DNA from 3 places in the Mesorhizobium sp. M8A.F.Ca.ET.057.01.1.1 genome. Region 2 is predicted to be linked to each of the others. Evidence: riboswitches for the same ligand, from Rfam matches in the RefSeq annotation. Region 2 holds a riboswitch; each other region holds the start of a gene.

Region 1 (6,838 bases), 3.3 Mb from region 2:
CTCGGAACAGCGCCCGATCAGATCGTGCTGACCGCCAAGCTCAATGCGCTGCTCGGCTCGCGCGGCGGCAACTGGGAGATCCTGACGACATCGGCCTTCATCACCATCATCGTGCCGCTGATCGTCTTCTTCTCGCTGCAGCGATATTTCGTTCGCGGGCTGCTGGCCGGCTCGGTGAAAGGAGGTTGAGACAATGCAATCGGCTTTGAAGGCGACTTCGAAACCAGACCCCGCCATCGACCGCGACTGGTGGCGGGGCGCGGTGATCTATCAGATCTATCCACGCAGCTATCAGGACTCCAATGGCGACGGCATTGGCGACCTCAAGGGCATCATCGGCAGGCTGCCCTACATTGCCGCCCTTGGCGCGGATGCCATCTGGATCTCGCCTTTCTTCAAATCGCCGATGAAGGATTTCGGCTACGACGTCTCGGATTATTGCGACGTCGACCCGATGTTCGGCACGCTGGCGGATTTCGACGCACTGACGGCGGAAGCGCACCGGCTCGGTCTCAAGGTGATGATCGACGAGGTGCTGTCGCATACCGCCGACATCCATCCCTGGTTCAAGGAAAGCCGCTCGAGCCGCGTCAATCCGAAGGCCGACTGGTATGTCTGGGCGGACGCAAGGCCCGACGGCACGCCGCCCAATAACTGGCTGTCGATCTTCGGCGGCTCGGCCTGGCAATGGGACACCAGCCGCCAGCAATACTACCTGCACAATTTCCTGGCCGAGCAGCCCGACCTCAACTTCCACAACGCGGAAGTCCAGGACGCGCTGCTCGACGTCACCCGCTTCTGGCTGGAGCGCGGCGTCGACGGCTTCAGGCTCGACACGATCAATTTCTACTTCCACAGCCAGGGGCTGGAAAACAACCCGCCGCTGCCGCCGGAAGAGCGAAACGACCAGACCGCACCGGCGGTCAACCCCTACAACTACCAGGACCATATCTACGACAAGAGCCGGCCGGAGAACCTCGCCTTCCTCGAGCGCTTCCGGGCGCTGCTCGACGAGTATCCGGCGACCGCCGCGGTCGGCGAAGTCGGCGATTCGCAGCGCGGGCTGGATGTGGTCGCCGCCTATACCGCGGGCGGCAAGCGCGTGCATATGTGCTATTCCTTCGACTTCCTGGCGCCGGAAAAAATCAGCGCCGCCAAGGTCCGCTCGGTGCTGGAAGCTTTTGGCAAGGTGGCCAGCGACGGCTGGTCGTGCTGGGCGTTTTCCAACCATGACGTGATGCGCCCGGCCTCGCGCTGGGCCGCCGACGAAGCCGACCCGACCGCCTATCTCAAGGTCATTTCGGCGCTGCTGATGTCGCTGCGCGGCTCGGTCTGCATCTACCAGGGCGAAGAACTCGGGCTCGGCGAGGCCGACCTGCGCTTCGAGGACCTGCAGGACCCCTACGGAATCCGCTTCTGGCCGGAATTCAAGGGCCGCGACGGCTGCCGCACGCCCATGGTGTGGGATGGCGGCGCCAGCAATGGCGGCTTCTCCCAGGCAAAGCCCTGGCTGCCGGTGCCGGCCAAGCATCTGTCACAGGCGGTCAACGTGCAGCAGGGTGACGAAACCTCCCTGCTTGAGCATTACCGGCGCTTTCTCGCCTTCCGCCGCGCCCATCCGGCGCTGGCCAAGGGCGAGATCAGCTTCATCGAAAGTCAAGGCGACACCGTCGCCTTCACCCGCCGGGCGGGCAATGAGGAGATCGTCTGCGTCTTCAATCTGGGCGCCGCGCCGGCGAAGGTTGACCTCGGCAACCGAACCCTGCAACCTTTGGCGGGACACGGATTTTCCGGGCAGGCAAGCACCGGTTCGGTCGAACTCGGCGGTTACGGCGCCTGGTTCGGGCGCATAGGCTGAACATCTGAGGAACCACTGGGAGGAAATCAATGGCCGATGTCAATTTGAGACAAGTGAAGAAGTCCTACGGCAATCTCAACATTCTCCACGGCATCGACCTCGACATCAAATCAGGCGAATTCATCGTCTTCGTCGGCCCGTCGGGCTGCGGCAAGTCGACCTTGCTGCGCTCGATCGCCGGGCTTGAGGAAATCACCTCGGGCGAACTCAAGATCGACGGCCAGGTGGTCAACGACGTGCCGCCATCGAAGCGTGGCATCGCCATGGTGTTCCAGTCCTACGCGCTCTATCCGCACATGACCGTTTACGACAACATGGCCTTCTCGATGAAGATCGGCAAGGAAAGCAAGGCCGAGATCGACAAGCGGGTGCGGCAGGCCGCCGAGATCCTGCAGCTGACCAAATATCTCGACCGCCTGCCCAAGGCGATGTCGGGCGGCCAGCGCCAGCGCGTCGCCATCGGCCGCGCCATCGTGCGCAATCCGAAAGTGTTCCTGTTCGACGAACCGCTGTCGAACCTTGACGCGGCACTGCGCGTCGCCACGCGTATCGAGATCGCCAAGCTCAAGGAATCGATGCCCAACACGACCATGATCTACGTCACGCACGACCAGGTCGAGGCAATGACGCTGGCTGACCGCATCGTGGTGCTGAAGGACGGCCACATCGAGCAGGTCGGCACGCCCATGGAGCTCTACAAGAACCCCGGCAACCTGTTCGTCGCTCAGTTCATCGGCTCGCCGGCAATGAACATCCTGCCGGCGACGGTCGACAAGACGGGCGATCCGACCATCATCAGCCATGTCGGCGGCCGCAAGGCAACAGTGCCGATCGCGACGCCTCCCTCGGCAAAGGGAGCGGCGGTCAGCTTCGGCGTGCGGCCGGAAGATCTCGCGATCGCCGGTGGTACGGAGTATCTGTTCGAGGGGACGGTCGATTATGTCGAGCAGCTCGGCGAGGTCCAGCTGGTCTATATCGACATCGGCCGTGCCGACCTGCCGCTGGTGACCAAGCTGCCGGGCAATGTCGAGGTCAGGCGCGGCTCGACGCTGCGGCTGACCGCCAATGCCGGCGACCTTCACATCTTTGATGCGGATGGACGGTCGTTCGCGTTGCACGAAGCGGAAGCAAAAGCCGCCTGAGACCAACCGTGTCTGGACAACGCAAAAAGAGAGCGGCGGGCTGGCCCGCCGCTCTCTTTTTTATACGTCACCACGGCTGGTTAGTTGTTGCCGAAGAGATTGCGGTCTGCGCCCTGAGGTGCGGACTTCTGCACGTCGCCCGACGAATTGAGCAGCTTGTAGACAGGCGAGTCGCTGTTGCGGATCGAACCCGTATGCGACGTATCGACATTGACGGTCGACGAGGCAGTGGGCTGATTGGCGCTGTTAGAGCCATAGTTCTCACTGCCGGCGAAAGCGCTGCCGGAGAGGGCCAGAACGGCGGCGGCAGCAATAAGGATCTTGTTCATTTCAAATACTCCTGATGTCTTGAATTCCACGAGCGGCGGGCAAGCCGCCACTCTCGGACGGGCCGTTACCGGCCGAAGAGGTTGCGATCGCTGCCTTGCTGGGCAGGCGCCTGGGTGGCCGGAGCCGACTTGCCGATCGACGCGGTGTTCGCGTTGTCGGTCGACGTGACCGCCGCCTGGTTGGCGTTGTTCGAACCATAATTCTCGCTGCCAGCAAAGGCGCTGCCGGAGAGGGCCAGGACGGCGGCGGCAGCAATGAGGATCTTGTTCATTTTAGGTACTCCTGAATTTGTGGCATCCACCGGCGCGGCAAGGTCGCCCCGCCGCGAGCCGGGGATCGGCCGTTAGTTGTTGCCGAAGAGGTTGCGGTCGGCGCCCTGGGCAGGTGTCTGGGCAGCCGGCTCCGACTTGCCGGTCGAAGCGGTGTACGAGCTGTCGGTAGTGGCCGCGGGAGTGGCGACGTGCGAACCGTATTGGTCGCTACCAGCGAAGGCGCTGCCGGAAATGGCCAGAACGGCGGCGGCAGTGAGAACAATCTTTTTCATTTTGGGTACTCCAGTATTTTTCCGTCCGTCTAGCGGCGTGTCTTGGGATTAAAATCGCGTCGTTCGGACAGCCCCGATGTGGGAGAGCACCCTTGCCGTTTCCAATCACGAAGTTGTTCAGCGTGGACCATGACTCCACTACTTGAAATTGTACCAGCGCTTTCCACATCTCTTATTTTCTATCGTAATATCAATTGGTTAACTGAAGACGATACCTCGATCACCAACTGTATCGAAGGTTCGGCGTTCACACCGTCCTGCACGCACCGTCAACAGAAACGAACCGTTCGGTTCGATTTTAGAATCTGCTAATAGTCACCTTTTGAAACTGTTAACCCTTTTGCCCCCGGCAAAGGGGGCGAAAACGGCGCCTGCGCGCCAGGCGACAGAATGCGATTCCAACGCCTACGAACCTGTCATGACGATCCAGCATGCGTGTCGCGCCGCATGGATGCGATGTCGCTTTCGTGCCGATGTCGCAAAGCCTGTCGTGATTAGATCAGGCATCTCAGGTGCCGCTGCGTGACGACGGAGCGGAGAATTGGGAAGCCGGTCAGATTCCGGCGCTGCCCCCGCAACGGTGGTGGAGTTCAAGTCGCAACGGGAGACCACTGGGCGAAAGCCTGGGAAGGTGTCGCGATGGTCCGCAAGGACGACTCCAGAGCCCGGAAACCAGCCCGAGATCGCTAGAACTCGACTGATCGCGGTGGGCGGTCAAGAGGCGGATGGTGTTTGTCCGGCTTTGCGCCGATCTGCGTCCAGTCCTTCCTCAATCACCACCAGTTCAGTCCTTGAAAATGGGGACAGGACATGGAAGCGCGCAACGACATGCTGGGGCTCTTGAACAGCCGCAGACAAGGCTTTTCGCTGGAACAGCCCTTTTACACGGACCCGGACTTCTTCAAGCTCGACATGGAGCTGATCTGGTATCGCGACTGGCTGTTCATCGGCCATGATTGCGAATTGCCCAAGCCGGGCAGCTTCATCACCGTGCAGATCGGCGACTATCCGGTCGTGCTGGTGCGCGATCAGCAGGGCAAGATCAACGCCTTCCACAATTCCTGCCGCCATCGCGGCAGCCGCGTCTGCAACACCGACAAGGGCATGGCCGCCAAACTGGTCTGCCCCTATCACCAGTGGACCTACGAGCTGGACGGACGCCTGCTGTTCGCCCGCCAGATGGCCGAGGGGTTCGACAAGAGCCAGTTCGGGCTGAAGCCGATCGCCTGCGAAAGCGTCGCTGGCTATGTTTTCATCTGCCTGGCCAAGGAGCCCGCCGACTTCGCGCCGATGCGGGCGATGATCGAGCCCTATCTCAAGCCGCACCGGCTGAGCGAGGCCAAGATCGCCTTCGAGAGCACGATCATCGAGAAGGGCAACTGGAAGCTGGTCTGGGAAAACAACCGCGAATGCTATCATTGCGCGGGCAATCATCCCGAGCTGTGCAAGACCTTCCCGGAAGCACCGACCGTGACCGGCGTGCAAGGCGCCGACAGCGATCCGGAGATGCTGGCGCACTGGGCGAAGTGCGAAGCTATTGGCCTGCCCAGCAAATTCCGCATCGACCCGGCCGGGCAATATCGCGCCACCCGCGCGCCGCTGCTGCGCGATGCCCAGAGCTACACGATGACCGGCAAGCGGGCGGTGAGGAAGGACCTGTCCGACAGCGTCTCGGCCGACCGCATCGGCACGCTGATGCACTATCACTATCCGACGACCTGGAACCACATCCTCATCGATCACGCGGTCACCTTCCGCGTGCTGCCGGTCAGCGCCACCGAAACGGCGGTGACGACGAAATGGCTGGTGCACAAGGACGCGGTCGAGGGTGTCGACTACGATCTCGCCGAACTCACCCATGTCTGGACCGAGACCAACGACCAGGATCGCCGCATCGTCGAGGAGAACGCCTTCGGTATCCTGTCGCCCGCTTACGAGCCCGGCCCGTATTCGGAGCTGCATGAAGGCGGCGTCATCCAGTTCGTCGACTGGTATGCCCGCTTCATCGGCCCGCGCCTTGCCGAAGGCGGGCGGCCGGCGCTGCGCAGCGTCGCCTAGCGCATGTCGCCCAAAAGTGTGCAGCGGTTTTGGGATCACGACATGCGCAAAATGAAAGGTATGCAGGGATGAATGCCATGACCGACCTTGGCCTCTATCGCCATCTCGACCAGATGGCGCCGTGGAACGACAGGCTGCAGGTGCTGGAAGTGATCGGTGTCAGCGACGAGGCGCCGGACGTCAAGACCTTCACCTTCCGGTCCGACAACCAGACCTGGTTCCGCTACAAGCCGGGCCAGTTCGTGACGCTGGAACTGCCGACGCCGGATGGGCCGCTGATGCGAACCTACACTCTGTCGTCGTCGCCGTCGCGGCCGTTCTCGATCGCGGTGACGGTGAAGGCGCAGGCGGGCAGCATCGGCACACGCTGGATGTTCGATCACCTGACGCCCGGCTCGCACGTCAAGGCCTATGGACCGGGCGGCGACTTTTCACTGCACAGCCATCCGGCGGCGAAATATCTGTTCATCTCGGCCGGCTCCGGCGTGACGCCGATGATGTCGATGCTGCGCTGGCTGAACGACTGTGCACCATGGACCGATGTCGGCTTCGTCAACTGCGCGCGGCGTCCGGAAGAGATCATCTTCCGCAAGGAGCTCGAACTGCTCGGTGGCCACATGCCTGGCCTGTCGCTCGGCTTTATGATCGAGGAGCGGTCGAGCCGCGAGGGCTGGTACGGCCATATGGGCCGCATCGACGCCATCCGACTGCCGCTCCTGGCACCGGATTTCCGCGAACGCGAAATCTTCTGCTGTGGCCCCGATCCCTTCATGCGCGCGGTGCGCGGCATGCTCGAAGCCGCCGGCTTCGACATGGCAAAGTACCATCAGGAAAGCTTTGCCGCGCCGACCGTGGACGAAGTCCCGGCACCCTTTGCCTCTCCGGCCGAAGAAGGCGTCACTGTCC
Region 2 (6,838 bases):
GCCGCGCACGATGTCGATGGCGACGATGCGCTTCGATGGCTCCGGAACGGGTGCGGTCGGCGTGTGGATGCTCATGGTCTCGCGATCTGATTCAGCCCCTCCAAGACGACTATCACGGTTGCACCGGATAGAAGAAGACCGGTCGCCCTGGCCCGGACCGCGCGGCGGAGCCCGCGCCAGCCGCCGGGTTGGGCCAGCGCGGGAAAGCCTTTGACCGGCTTCGCTTTTTGCCGGGTGTGCGTCGGTTTCCTCTTAATGGGCCTGAAATGTCCACGCCAGATTTGGCGCCGCGATTCTGTTTGGGGAAGCAATGTCCACCCATGTCCGCCATCCGATCTGGCTTCCGGCCCTCAAGGCCGCGGATGCGCGCACCTTCGCCTCGCTCTACGCAGTCGAATCCTTCGCCCGCGCCATGGTGTCGAGCGTCATCCCGATCCAGGCCTACGAAATCCTGCACAATGAGCAGATCGTCTCGATCCTCTACACCGTCGTGTCGCTGCTCGGCCTGTCGGTGACCCTGTTCATGCCGATGCTGATCCGCCGCTTCGCGCGGCGCTGGGTGTACACCGCTGGCGCCTGCCTGCTCGCCATCGGCTCGCTGTTCTTCGTTACCCATACGCTCGCCGGGCAACTGGCCGGCATGCTGTGCCGTGTCATGGGCGCCAGCGCGCTGTCGATCACACTCAACCTCTACATCATGGACCACATCCGCAAGACCGATTTCATGCAGGCCGAATCGCTGCGCATGGCGTGGTCGATGGTTGCCTGGACCTGCGGGCCGACGCTGGGCATCTTCCTCTATGCGCATTTCGGCATCTATGCCGCGCATGGCGCGGTGGCGGTGTTTGCCATGGCCTTGCTGGCGCTGTTCTGGACCTACCGGCTGGGTGACAACCCGTCGATCCGCCCGGGCAAGACGCGGCCGGCCAATCCGCTCGCCAATATCGGCCGCTTCGTGGCGCAGCCAAGGCTCAGGCTCGCCTGGCTGATCGCCTTCGGCCGCTCCTGCTTCTGGACGACATTCTTCGTCTATGGGCCGCTGTTCATGGTCATCACCGGGCAGGGCGATATCGCTGGCGGCCTGCTGGTCTCGGCCGGCAATGCGCTATTGTTCATGGCCATCTTCTGGGGCAAGGCGGGAAAACGCTTTGGCGGCCGGCGGACGATGACGTTTGCCTATTTCGCCATGTCGGCATCGCTGCTGGCCGCCGGCACGATCGGAGCGACGGCACCGTTGCTGACCGGCGCCTTCCTGTTGTGCGGCGCCTTCTTCACCATCGCGCTCGACGCGCTGGGTTCGACCGCCTTCATGCGCTCTGTACGTTCCTATGAGCGGGCGCAGATGGCGGCGGTCTACCGCACCTATCTCGACTTTTCAGAACTCACGCCGCCGCTGGTCTATTCGGTGGTGCTGGCTTTCTTCGGGCTGGGATCGGTGTTCGTCACGCTCAGCCTGCTGGCAGCGTTTTGCGGCTTCATGACCTGGCGCTATCTGCCGAAATCCCTCTAATCAGGGCAAAGCGCCGCATGGCGCTCGCGCACCCAATTGTGGAAGCGGTGCAAATCATATTCCTCGGGCATCAGCACGCCGGATGTATGGCGCATCGAGCGCAGGCCCTTCTGGTTGACCTCGCAGATCGCGGCGTCCTCCTCCAGCACCTGTGTGCCAAAGGTGATGATGTTGTCGATATCGGTCTCGGCGAGCGCCTCGGGCGCGAACAGCCACTCCGCGACAAGCTCCGTCTGTTCGGGACCGAGCGGCACCAGCCGCACGGTCCTGACATAGTCGACATGGCCGACGATGAACATCGAGGGCAGGCTGGTGGCATAGGTCTGACCGACGGCGCGTTCGGCTGGCGTCAGCCCCGAGAAGACCGGCCCATGCGCCTGGCCGTCACGCGACCAGGTCTGGGCGCCTGCGCGCAGGCCGCCGGAAAACTCCGGCGCGTCATTGTCGGCGTGGCGAACCCATTCGGGATCGTCCTGCCGGCTCATCAGGCCGCGGCCATAGATCGGCACCAGCCGCGACAGGTCCTTGTGGACGCCCGGACAGTGCAGGCACTCGTTGAAGTTTTCCCAAAAGATCTTCCAGTTGCAGTTCATGACCTTGCGCAGCACATGGCCTGAGACCAGCGATTCGAGCGGCCAGTTGCCGAGGTTGCCGGAAGCGGGATCGAAAGAGGATAGCGCCGAGCCGGCGGCATCTTCAGCAAGATTGACGAAGACGAAACCCCGCCACACCGAGAGCGCGACGCGATAAAGCGGGTGATCGGCCTTTTCGAAGCCGTCAGGCAGCGATTTCGACGGCACGCGCACCAGGTCGCCGCGCAGCGAGTAGGACCAGGCGTGATACGGGCAGGTTATCAGCCGCGCTTTCAGGCGGCCCTCGCTCTCCTGGCAAAGCTGCGAGCCCCGATGGCGGCAGGTGTTGTGGAAGGCGCGCAGCTCACCTGTGTCGTCGCGCAGCACGAGAATGTCCTGCGTGCCGATGCGGAATCGGCGGAAGGTTAGCGGCTGCGCCAGATCGGCCTCGCGGCAGACGAGCAGCCAGTCTCTGTACCAGATGGCGTCGAGATCACGCTTATAGCTCTCCTGGCCCCAATATGCCGATGAGGGCAGCGTCGGCTCGGCACGGGTCAGCCCGTTATAGGGATCGCGTTCGCTGGCATTGGGCTGCATGGCGGGCTTCCTGTGAGGCTTGCCAGCCGACACCCGGCCATGAAGTTTGTCAATCAGGACGGGATGAGAGCGGCTTTGCCGATACGACGCTCCTGCGCTGGCGGCTGTCGGAATTTGGTTTGCCGCGCGCGGCGAATTTCCCTATAGTCACCAACGTCGTCGGTTCCTTTTTGGGAGCCAAGAGGGAATGCGGTGCGGGCGGGGTTTCGCCCAATGCCGTGGCTGCCCCCGCAACTGTGTGCGGTAGTCCTCTCCATATGCCACTGAAGGTTTTCCTTCGGGAAGGTGGGGAAGGGCGCTTATCCGCGAGCCAGGAGACCTGCCGGCGACAGGAAACTGACTTCGATGCCCTCGGGTGGAGGGTGAAAGGACAAGACATGACTACCGCTACCGTCTCCCTCGGCGCCTCCGTCTCCTCGCAGTCGCGCTTCATGCAGCTCGCGCTCGCGGCGCTGCTCGGCATCTTCGTCGTCGGTTTTGTCGGCTTCTCGCACATCGATGCGGTCCACAATGCCGCCCACGACTATCGCCACTCGATGGCGTTTCCCTGCCACTAACGCGGATATGACATCATGAATCTGTTTCGCAACGTCGTGTTCATCGCGGCGATCGCGGGGCTCGTGGCCGGTGTCGTTCTCGCCTGCATGCAGGCCTATGCTACCGTGCCGCTGATCCTCAAGGCGGAAGTCTACGAAAAGGCCGGGGGCGGCCATCACCACGACCATGGCGCGGCGCCCGCCGCAACCGATACCGGCGCCGTGAGCACGGCCGTTCCGGCAGGCAATGCCATGAGTTCCGCCGCGCCGGCAGCGGACGCAGCCGCTCCGGCGGCGGAGGATGAAGGCTGGGCGCCGGCCGACGGCTTCGAGCGTTTCGCCTTCAGCGTGCTTGCCAATATCGTCACCGGCATCGGCTTCGCATTGGTCTTGGTCGCGGTTTCGGAATTCGCGGGCGGCGTCGGCAACTGGCGCCAGGGCATTTTCTGGGGTCTGGCCGGCTTTGCCGTGTTCACACTGGCGCCTGGCCTCGGCCTGCAGCCGGAGCTGCCTGCAATGCCGGCGGCCGACCTTCTGCCGCGCCAGATCTGGTGGTCGGCAACGGTGGCGGCAACCGCTATCGGCCTTGGCCTGATCGTGTTTCGCAGATCGCTGCCGTTGACCATCCTCGCGGTCTTGTTGATCGTCGCGCCGCATGTCATCGGCGCGCCGCAGCCCAACAGCTTCGAGACGCCAATCCCGGAAGGCCTGCACCATCAGTTCGTGGTGGCGGTGACGGTGACAAATCTGGTGTTCTGGCTGGTGCTCGGCGCGGTCGTCGGCGTGGTGCGCGGGCGCTTCACCGGCACGGCGACCAGCCTTCGCGACAGCTTTGCCTGATCTGGGCAAGCTGACCTTCATCATCGGTGGTGCGCGCTCCGGCAAGAGCGCGCACGCCGAAACCCTGGTGACGGCATTGCCCCCGCCATGGGCCTATATCGCCACGGCGCAAGCCTATGACGACGAGATGCACGAGCGCATCGCGCTGCACCGCTCGCGGCGCGGCGAGGGCTGGTCGACCATCGACGCGCCGCTCGACCTTGCCGAAGCGCTGGAGGCCTTGCCGGATGATCAGCCGGTGCTTGTCGACTGCCTGACGCTGTGGCTGACCAATCACATGCTGGCGGAACACGACGTCGAGGCGGCGTGCCGACGGCTGGCGGACGTGCTGTCGCGGCCGCGCGGGCCTTGGTTCGTGGTGTCGAACGAGGTCGGGCAAGGCATCGTGCCCGACAATGCGCTGGCGCGGCGTTTTCGCGACGACGCCGGCCGCCTCAACCAGCGGGTAGCCGCGGCGGCCGATACGGTGCTCCTTATGGTGGCGGGGCTACCGCTCAAGGTGAAGTGAGATGACCGAAGACAAGGACGAAGAACGCCATCGCGCCAAGATGGCCAAGCGCAAGGCGGTGCAAGACGCCGAGGTCGCGGGCAAGACGATCGAGAAGGGACTGCTGATCGTCAACACCGGCCCCGGCAAGGGCAAGACCACGGCTGCCTTCGGTCTCGCGCTGCGCATGCTCGGCTACGGCAAGCGCGTCGGCGTCGTCCAGTTCATCAAGGGCAAATGGCACACCGGCGAGAAGGACGCTTTCGCCGCCTTTGGCGACCGGGTCGTCTGGCACGCGATGGGCGAGGGGTTCACCTGGGAAACGCAGGATCTGAAGCGCGACATCGCGGCCGCCGAAGCCGCCTGGGCCAAGGCGCTGGAATTGATTGGCGACCCCTCGATCAGCCTTGTCGTGCTCGATGAACTCAACATCGCGCTGCGCTACGATTATCTCGATCTCGACAAGGTGGTTGCCGCGCTCAAGGCTCGCCGCGAGGGCCTGCACGTTGTCGTCACCGGTCGCAACGCGAAGCCGGCGCTGGTCGAGGCGGCGGATCTGGTCACCGAGATGGGGCTGACGAAGCACCATTTTTCCGCCGGCGTAAAAGCGCAGCAGGGCATCGAGTTCTGAGATCTGTTGTCCCCTTTTGAGGGTAAGCATTCAGTCTAGTCGACAATGCTCCCAGCGGGGCTCCCTTCCTTTCCCTCCGGAGGGGGAAAGGTGGCGCTGCGAAGCAGCGACGGATTGGGGAAGGCGGTTAATGCCGGCCGCAGACTGGCAAGCGCGATCCGGCGGGTGCGAAAACGCGACTGCCGAGCAGGTCGACCCCCACTCCGTCTCGGCTTCGCCGAGCCACCTCTCCCCCGATCGACGGGGGAGAGGAAGGCGTGAACCTGTTGCAGCCCGGCTCCCTTCCTCACCTTGGGGTGAGAACGCAAAAGGGGAGGTCAGGTCACGCCAGAGCCGCGATGACCGAAATCAGCCCAAACAGGCCAATCAGCAAATAGTCGGCGACACGATAAAGTTGCAGCGCCTGCCGGATATCGCCGCTGTCGACATCGCGTCGTCCGCCTTCGCCCATGAAGACGTCGTCGACCATGACGCCGCCATAGCTGCGCGGCCCGGCGAGCGCGAGGCCAAGTGCGCCGGCCATGGCCGCTTCCGGCCAACCGGCATTGGGCGAGCGGTGTTTTTTCGCGTCGCGCCATACCGCCTGCCAGGCATTGCCGGGGTCGGTGCCCTTGACGAGGAAAGCCGCCAGCACGATCAGCACCGCCGTCAGCCGTGATGCCGGCAGATTGATCCAATCGTCGAAGCGCGCCGCCGCCCAGCCGAAGGCCTCGTGGCGCGGGGTGCGGTGGCCGATCATCGAATCGGCGGTGTTGGCGGCCTTGTAGGCGGCGCCGCCGGCAAGCCCGCCGACACCGGTCCAGAAGGCGGGGGCGACGATGCCGTCGGAGAAATTCTCCGCCAGGCTCTCGATCGCCGCGCGGCAGACGCCGGCGCGGTCCAGCGTTTCGGGATCACGGCCAACGATCCGCGAGACGGCGGCTCGACCCATGTCGAGGCCTCCACTGTCGAGCGCGTCAGCGACGGCTTCGACGTGTTCGTAAAGGCTTTTCTGCGACAGAAGCGATGTTGCCAGAAGGACGGCAAGGATCAATCCCAAGGGGACGAACCAGAGGAGGACAAGCTGCACGCAAAGACCTGCTGCCGCCGGCACCAGCACGATGACGAGAAGCGCCTGGACACCACGTTGGCGACGCAGCGCGTCGGGATCAGTGGCGCGGTTGAGCCTCAGGTCGAGAAAGGATATCAGCCTGCCGAACCACGTCACCGGATGGCCGATGGCGCGAAACAGCCAGTCGGGATAACCGAGGGCGAATTCGACAACCAATGACAGGAAAGCGATCAGGACTGACATGAAGCTTCTTGAAGGAGCGGTGGACCATGGTGGAAGTCTTGGCCGGGCAAGGACGCTTTTCCCTAATGCCGTGCTGCCTTTCGTCGACCTCTCGACCGGTATCAATCCGCACTCCTACCCGCTTTTCGACCTGCCCGCCACCTCCCTGTGGCGATTGCCGGAGGCCGCGCGTGGGCGCGAGCTGATAGAGATTGCGGCCACGACCTATGGCGCGCCTTCCGCGGGAAACGTCGTGGCGGCGCCTGGTACGCAGATCCTGCTGCCGCGCGTGGCATCGTTGGTGCGGCTCGGCAAGGCAATGGTGCTAGCGCCGACCTATGCCGAACACGCCCGGGCGGCGGTGATTGCCGGGCACGAGGTGGTCGAGGTCG
Region 3 (6,838 bases), 2.1 Mb from region 2:
CTGCAGCACATGGCTGGCGAAGCCACCAATGGCGCCCTCCTCCACGGTCACGAGAACCTCGTGCGAGCGAGCCAGCCTCCGGATCAGATCCTGGTCGAGCGGCTTGGCGAAGCGGGCATCGGCAACCGTGGTGGAAAGCCCGGCCGCGCCGAGTTCCTCGGCGGCGGCAAGGCAATCCTGCAGCCTTGTGCCGAAGGACAGCAGGGCGACCTTGCTGCCTTCCCGGACAATGCGGCCCTTGCCGATGTCGAGAACCGAGCCGCGCTCCGGCATGTCGACGCCGACGCCGTTGCCGCGCGGATAGCGGAAGGCGATCGGCCCGTCGTCATAGCTGGCGGCGGTGCGCACCATGTGGCGCAGTTCCGCCTCATCGGCCGCCGCCATCACCACAAAGCCCGGCAGGCTTGCCAGGAAGGTGGTGTCGAAAGCGCCACAATGGGTGGCGCCGTCGGCGCCGACAAAGCCGGCGCGATCGATGGGGAAACGCACGGGCAGTTTCTGGATCGCGACGTCATGGACGACCTGATCGTAGGCGCGCTGCAGGAAAGTCGAATAGATCGCCGCGAACGGCTTGTAGCCCTCCGTTGCCAGCCCGGCAGCGAAGGTCACCGCATGCTGCTCGGCGATGCCGACATCGAAGGTTCTTGACGGGAACACCTCGCCGAACAGGTCAAGGCCGGTGCCGCTCGGCATTGCGGCGGTGACGGCGACGATGCGGTCGTCCTCGCGGCCCTCCTGGATCAGGCTTTCGGCGAACACCTTGGTGTAGGCCGGCGCATTGGCCGGCGCCTTGGCCTGCGCGCCGGTGATGACGTCGAATTTGTTGACGCCGTGATACTTGTCCGCGGCGGCTTCCGCCGGTGCGTAGCCCTTGCCCTTCTGGGTGACGACATGGATCAGCACCGGACCCTTGCCGTTGTCGCGGACATTTTTCAGGACCGGAATCAGATGTTCCAGATTGTGACCGTCGATGGGGCCGATGTGATAGAAGCCGAGTTCCTCGAACAAAGTACCGCCGGTGACGTAGCCGCGCGCATGCTCGACCGCCCGCGTGATGGCGCGATCAGCCCGCTTGCCGAGATAGGAGGTCAGCTTCTTGCCGAAGTCGCGCAGGCCGACATAGGTCTTGCCAGAAGCCAGTCGCGCCAGATAGGCGCTCATGGCGCCGGTCGGCGGCGCGATCGACATGTCGTTGTCATTGAGGATGACGATCAGCCGCGCATCGAGCGCGCCGGCATTGTTCATCGCCTCATAAGCCATGCCGGCCGACATTGCGCCGTCGCCGATGACGGAAATGACATTGTTGCGGCCGCCTGAGAGGTCGCGGGCGGCGGCCATGCCCAAGCCGGCCGATATCGACGTCGAGGAATGGGCGGCGCCGAACGGGTCGTATTCGCTCTCGGCCCGGCGGGTGAAGCCCGACAAGCCGCCTTCCTGGCGCAAGGTGCGGATGCGGTCCCGGCGTCCGGTCAAGATCTTGTGCGGATAGGCCTGGTGGCCGACATCCCAGATCAGCCGGTCATCGGGTGTGTTGAAAACATAGTGCAACGCCACTGTCAGTTCGACCACGCCCAGGCCGGCGCCAAGATGGCCGCCGGTGCGGGACACGGCATCGACCAGTTCGGCGCGCAGCTCGGATGCCAATTGCGGCAATTCGCTCTCGGCCAGCGTGCGCAGGTCGGCCGGGATGCGAATCCTGTCGAGGAGCGGCGTATGCGGCGTTGCGTTCACGTTGGGCCCAGACTTTCTGTTCATCGGCGGGATAGGCCGCCGGCCGGCGAAAGTAAATGCGTGTCGGTGACGCGGACGGTCAGCCTCTCGATCCGCTCAGCCTTCCGGCAGCGGAATGAATTCCTTCTCGTCGCCAGGAACGATATCGAAGCGGCCGGTCTTCCATTCCTGCTTGGCCTGCTCGATGCGCTCCTTGGACGAGGAGACGAAATTCCACCAGATGTAGCGCTTCGAACCGAGCGAGGCGCCGCCGAACAGCATGAAATGCGCCCCGGTCGGCGATGATATGACGATCTCGTCGCCGGGGCGGAACACCAGCAGCCGTTCCGCCGGAAAGACGTCGCCCGAAATCGAGACCTCGCCCTCCAGCGTGTAGATGGCGCGCTCTTCCGCATCGGCCGGGATTTTGACACTGGCGCCGGGCGCCAGCCGCAAATCAGCGTAGAGCGTTTCGGAATCCGCCCGCACCGGAGACCGCAATCCCTGGAAATCACCGATGACGACGCGCCCGCTGACGCCTTCGGCATCGATTTCCGGAAGCCGAAGCGCCGCTGTGTTCTCAAAGACGGGCGCAACCTCTTCCTTGCCGTCGGGCAATGCCAGCCAAGTCTGCAGGCCGGAGATGGACATCGGCGCGCCGCGCAATTCCTGCGGCGTGCGCTCGGAGTGGACGATGCCGCGGCCTGCGGTCATCAGGTTCACGTCGCCGGGCTCGATGACCATTTCGGTGCCGAGCGAATCGCGGTGCCTGATCTTGCCGTCGAACAGATAGGTCACGGTCGACAGGCCGATATGCGGATGCGGACGGACATCGAGCGCCTCGCCGGCGCGCAGGATCGCCGGACCCATGCGGTCGAAAAAGATGAACGGCCCGACCAGCCTTCTCTTGGCGGTCGGCAAGGCGCGGCGCACCTCGAAGCCGCCAATATCCTTGGCGTTGGGGATGACCATCAGTTCGATCTGGTCGCTGGCGAAGGCATCGCCGGCCTCAGGGTCTTTCCCCGGGAAGAAGCTCATGAACTCTCCTGGTCAGCGCTCGGTGGCTGCCTCAGCCGCATCAGGCAAAGCGGATCGCGGCCTTTCCTCTTAGTTTGGCCGCCACCTCTTGGCGATTGCGCGGATGTTGGTGGGTCTCGAGGGAATCAAGCAATTCGCGGGCGGATGCCGCAATGGCTTCGACCGCATGATCGAACGCATGCTGGTTCTGTTTCGACGGTCGCGTCGTTCCACTCAGCTTGCGGACAAACTGGAGTGCCGCGTCGCGGACTTCGTCGTTGGTTGCCGGCGGATCAAAATTGAACAGGGTCTTGATGTTTCTGCACATCGTTTCCAAACCTCCTCTTGTCCGTTTCAATCGGGACGAACTGTATCCTCAATCATGATCGTGTCCAAAAATCGGTAAGACTGCGAGGGGCCTTAGTCCGCGTCGAGCGGCTCGGTTCCAACCGGCTTGCCATCGCGCGACAGCCTGATCTTCTCGACCTTGTCCTCGGCTGCCTTCAGCAAGCGGTCGCAATGCGCCTTCAGCGCCTCGCCACGCTCGTAGATCCGGATCGACTGGTCGAGAGGCACGTCGCCACGCTCCAGATCATCGACGATCTTCTCCAACGCGTCGAGTGCCTGTTCGAAGCTCATCGCCTTGACGTCTTCGTTGATCTCACCGCTCATCATTCATCCTTTCATCAGTCGCCCTACATGGGCGGCGACCGAAAATGCCAATCCCTGCAGATCGTAGCCACCCTCGAGCAGGCTGACGAGCCGGTTGCCGCTGTGGCGTGTGGCGCGCTGCATCAGTTGGCCGGTCGCCCAGTCGAAATCGTCCTCGGTCAGATTGATTTCCGCCAGCGGGTCGCGGTGGTGCGCGTCGAAGCCGGCCGAAATGATGATCAGGTCGGGGGCGAAATTGTCGAGCGATGGCAGCACGCGCGACAGGAACGCATCGCGAAACACCTCGCTGCCGGTCCGTGGCGCCAGCGGCGCGTTGACGATGTTGCCGGCACCGGTCTCGTTCTTCGCGCCCGTGCCTGGATACAGCGGCATCTGGTGCGTCGAGCAATAGAGCACCGACGGATCATCCCAGAAAATATCCTGCGTGCCGTTGCCGTGATGCACGTCCCAGTCGACGACGGCGACACGCTCGGCGCCGTGCCTCTTCTGCGCATAGCGGGCAGCGATCGCCGCCGTGTTGAAGAAGCAGAAGCCCATGGCGGTGGTCTTTTCTGCGTGGTGGCCAGGCGGACGGGCGGCGACGAAGACATTGTCGGCGCGGCCTGCAAAGACGTCGTCGACGGCGGCATTGGCGGCGCCGATCGCCGTGATCGCGGCCTGCCAGCTCTTCGGGCTGGCGGTGGTGTCGGCGTCGATGTGGGCAATGCCTTCGTCGGGGATGGCGGCGCGGACACGCGCGACGAAATCGGCGGGATGCGCGTAGAGGATCGTCGCCTCGTCGCCTTGCGATGCCTCGACGCGGTCGAGCGCGGCAAAAGCTTCGTCGTCGAGCACGCGCTCGATGGCGCGCAGGCGGTCGGGCCGCTCGGGGTGACCCGGCGGGGTGATGTGTTCGAGAAAGATGGGGTGCGTGTAGAGACGGGTAGCCATCTCCCCTATCTAGTGCCCCGGCGCCGTAATGGCCATGCGTTGCGGCTTGATCGCTGGGGAAAATCACGCCTGCGTCCATTGGCGTCGCTGCGGGGATTGGCGGCGCCGGGGCTTCGGCGTAAGGTTGGAGCCACTGCCTGGTGCCTGCCGGTCTGTTTGTTTTAGCGGCATTCTGCGACGCCAAGTGATTTCACTTGGCAGCAAATGCTCCGGCGGGAGAATCGGGAACACGGTTAAATTCCGTGGCGTGCCCAACGCTGTAAGGGGGACCGCGCCGGTAAATGCCACTGTCGATGACGGGAAGGCACCGGACGCGGGTTGATCCCGAGCCAGAAGACCGGCCTGGCAGGCATCGTCATCCGCATGGTCAGGCGGATGACATCAGAGCGACGTGCGTCCTCTTGGACGCACAAAGTACGCTCTGAGAATTTGAACTGCTGCAATCGCAAGGGGACAAGCGATGCCGGAAGCCACGACCGCTCCAATGGGCGATGGATTTGATCAGATAGCGCGTGACGCGGTTTATCGCGCCATGTTCACGCGGCGCGACGTCCGCAGCCATTTTACATCGGAGGCGATCGACGATGCAGTGCTGGCGCGGCTGCTGCTTGCCGCCCACCACGCGCCATCGGTCGGCTTCATGCAACCCTGGAACTTCATCGTCATCCGCGATGCCAAGCGACGGACGGAGGTGCGCGACCTGTTCCTTGCCGCGCGTGAGCAGGAACTGCCGACAATCGAGGCAGACCGGCAGGCGCTCTACCGCAAGCTCAAGCTTGAAGGCATCTGTGAAAGCGCGCTCAACATCTGCATCACCTGCGACCGCGAGCGCTCGAAAGGCTCGCCACTGGGACGCTGGCACAACCCGGAAATGGATCTCTACAGCACGGTCTGCGCGGTGCAGAATTTCTGGCTGGCCGCGCGCATCGAGGGTGTTGGCGTCGGCTGGGTCAGCATCATCGAGGCGCAAGCGCTGAAAAGCCTGCTGTCTGTCCCCGACCACGTGACGCCGGTCGCCTATCTCTGCGTCGGCCGTGTCTCGGAGTTCGCGCCGAAACCCGACCTCGAAACACATGGCTGGGGCCGACGCCTGCCGCTGCCCGACCTGATCATGAGCGAGACGTTTTGCGGCCAGGGTGAGGCACCGCTCAAATCGGCGGTGGCGCGCCTCGACACCGTCGCAGGTGCGCCCGCCAGCCCCGCCGATCAGAGCGTCGCGCCGGCCGTGCCCCAGCGCGAGCCGCCGAAGGTGGACAGCGCCTTGTCCTTGAGTTCCCGGAACTTCGATGAGGCTTCGGCCAGCCGGGTGTCCCAGGCCGGATCAGGCACCTGGCCCTCGATGGTCCTGAAATAGACCTGCATCAGGCAGGCAATGGCGAATGGCTCGATGAAGGCTGCCTTGAAAGCCCAGGCAAAGACGATGGCGAGCACGAAAGCCCAGCCGGCGAGTTGCCCGGGCATGACGTAAAGAATGGCGGCTGCCGGAGCCAGCATCAGCAGGAAAATCACGAAAGACACGCCCCACATGATGACCGCCAGCCAGACGGCGTTCTTGACCATGGTCTTGCCGTTCTGGGCGTAGAGCACCACGCCTTGGCGCGCCGTCTCGAACGGCGAGGACGAATTGATGCGGATGTTGTAGCCGAGAATGATCTCGTCGACATAGGTCAGCGATAGCCGGATCACCGTGTTGAGGAACGAGACCAGGCCGCTCAGGCCTGGGATGGGCAGGAAGGCCGCGATGCCACCCAGCAGGCCGGTGATGGCGCGGATGGCGCCCTTGACCAGCTGGTCGACGACGAAAAGGATGTTCGCCTCGGCAAAGCGCTCGGTCACAACCTCTTTCGCGTAGGCGATCTGGTTCTGGCCGTCGGGAACGTCATGTCCGTCGATCAGATGCACCATGACGGCGATATGGCCGGCCTTGACGACGTAGAGGATGTATTCGCGCAGCCAGTAGACAGCGATCGAGACGACGCCGAAACCGACCACGCCGCCCCAAAGGGCAAAGGACAACGGTCCGTCGGGATCGGTGGAGATATGGCCGACGCCGTAGCCGACCGAGGCACCGGTGCCGGTGGCCATGATGTAGGCCAGCGTGATGCCGAAATAGACGATCATGCGAAAGACAATGAAAGGCCAGGTCCGCATCATGATGGACACCGACCTGCCGATATCGAAATCCCACATGCCCGATTCTCCCCTCAGAGATGGCTGGGGAGGATGCGCCCAAACCGGCTATTGTCAATTGCAGGCGGTGGCGGAAGCGCCACGGCGGCTCAGTTTGGCCGCGCTTCCGGTTTCTCGAGCAGGCCTTCGAGCAGTTGCTTGAATGCGGCCACCACCTTCCTCGACGTCGCTTCGGGATCGTTCGAGTTGGCGATCCGCTGTGCGGCCTGACTGCTCGCACCGTTGATCAATCGCGCCGCCGTTTCGGGATCGACGCCCGGCACCACCACCCCCTCCTGCTGCAGCGCGGTCAGATGATCGGTCATTGAACCGACGCAAG

The links. Region 2 has a riboswitch for cobalamin ahead of EJ077_RS12130 (CbtB domain-containing protein). Riboswitches for the same ligand answer to the same signal wherever they lie in the genome.
Region 1: linked by a shared signal. The riboswitch ahead of EJ077_RS28175 (aromatic ring-hydroxylating oxygenase subunit alpha) and the one ahead of EJ077_RS12130 (CbtB domain-containing protein) in region 2 are both predicted to bind cobalamin.
Region 3: linked by a shared signal. The riboswitch ahead of bluB (5,6-dimethylbenzimidazole synthase) and the one ahead of EJ077_RS12130 (CbtB domain-containing protein) in region 2 are both predicted to bind cobalamin.

Annotation. Positions count from the first base shown of each region.
Region 1 is NZ_CP034454.1:5,939,434-5,946,271, forward strand. It holds gene EJ077_RS28145 (carbohydrate ABC transporter permease) at 1-189, shown strand, start outside; gene EJ077_RS28150 (alpha-glucosidase) at 194-1,858, shown strand; gene EJ077_RS28155 (ABC transporter ATP-binding protein) at 1,888-3,000, shown strand; gene EJ077_RS28160 (DUF680 domain-containing protein) at 3,081-3,329, opposite strand; gene EJ077_RS28165 (DUF680 domain-containing protein) at 3,395-3,601, opposite strand; gene EJ077_RS28170 (DUF680 domain-containing protein) at 3,674-3,874, opposite strand; cobalamin riboswitch at 4,368-4,570, shown strand; gene EJ077_RS28175 (aromatic ring-hydroxylating oxygenase subunit alpha) at 4,685-5,932, shown strand; gene EJ077_RS28180 (hybrid-cluster NAD(P)-dependent oxidoreductase) at 6,010-6,838, shown strand, end outside.
Region 2 is NZ_CP034454.1:2,612,579-2,619,416, forward strand. It holds partial or broken gene EJ077_RS12115 (heparan-alpha-glucosaminide N-acetyltransferase) at 1-75, opposite strand, end outside; gene EJ077_RS12120 (MFS transporter) at 311-1,510, shown strand; gene EJ077_RS12125 (aromatic ring-hydroxylating oxygenase subunit alpha) at 1,507-2,679, opposite strand; cobalamin riboswitch at 2,823-3,021, shown strand; gene EJ077_RS12130 (CbtB domain-containing protein) at 3,057-3,236, shown strand; gene EJ077_RS12135 (CbtA family protein) at 3,252-4,055, shown strand; gene cobU (bifunctional adenosylcobinamide kinase/adenosylcobinamide-phosphate guanylyltransferase) at 4,048-4,563, shown strand; gene cobO (cob(I)yrinic acid a,c-diamide adenosyltransferase) at 4,565-5,173, shown strand; gene cbiB (adenosylcobinamide-phosphate synthase CbiB) at 5,496-6,467, opposite strand; gene cobD (threonine-phosphate decarboxylase CobD) at 6,466-6,838, shown strand, end outside.
Region 3 is NZ_CP034454.1:4,682,688-4,689,525, forward strand. It holds gene dxs (1-deoxy-D-xylulose-5-phosphate synthase) at 1-1,755, opposite strand, end outside; gene EJ077_RS22370 (pirin family protein) at 1,828-2,748, opposite strand; gene EJ077_RS22375 (DUF2277 domain-containing protein) at 2,789-3,055, opposite strand; gene EJ077_RS22380 (exodeoxyribonuclease VII small subunit) at 3,148-3,399, opposite strand; gene EJ077_RS22385 (histone deacetylase family protein) at 3,403-4,329, opposite strand; cobalamin riboswitch at 4,508-4,690, shown strand; partial or broken gene bluB (5,6-dimethylbenzimidazole synthase) at 4,862-5,368, shown strand; gene EJ077_RS22395 (hypothetical protein) at 5,536-6,519, opposite strand; gene EJ077_RS22400 (TetR/AcrR family transcriptional regulator) at 6,609-6,838, opposite strand, start outside.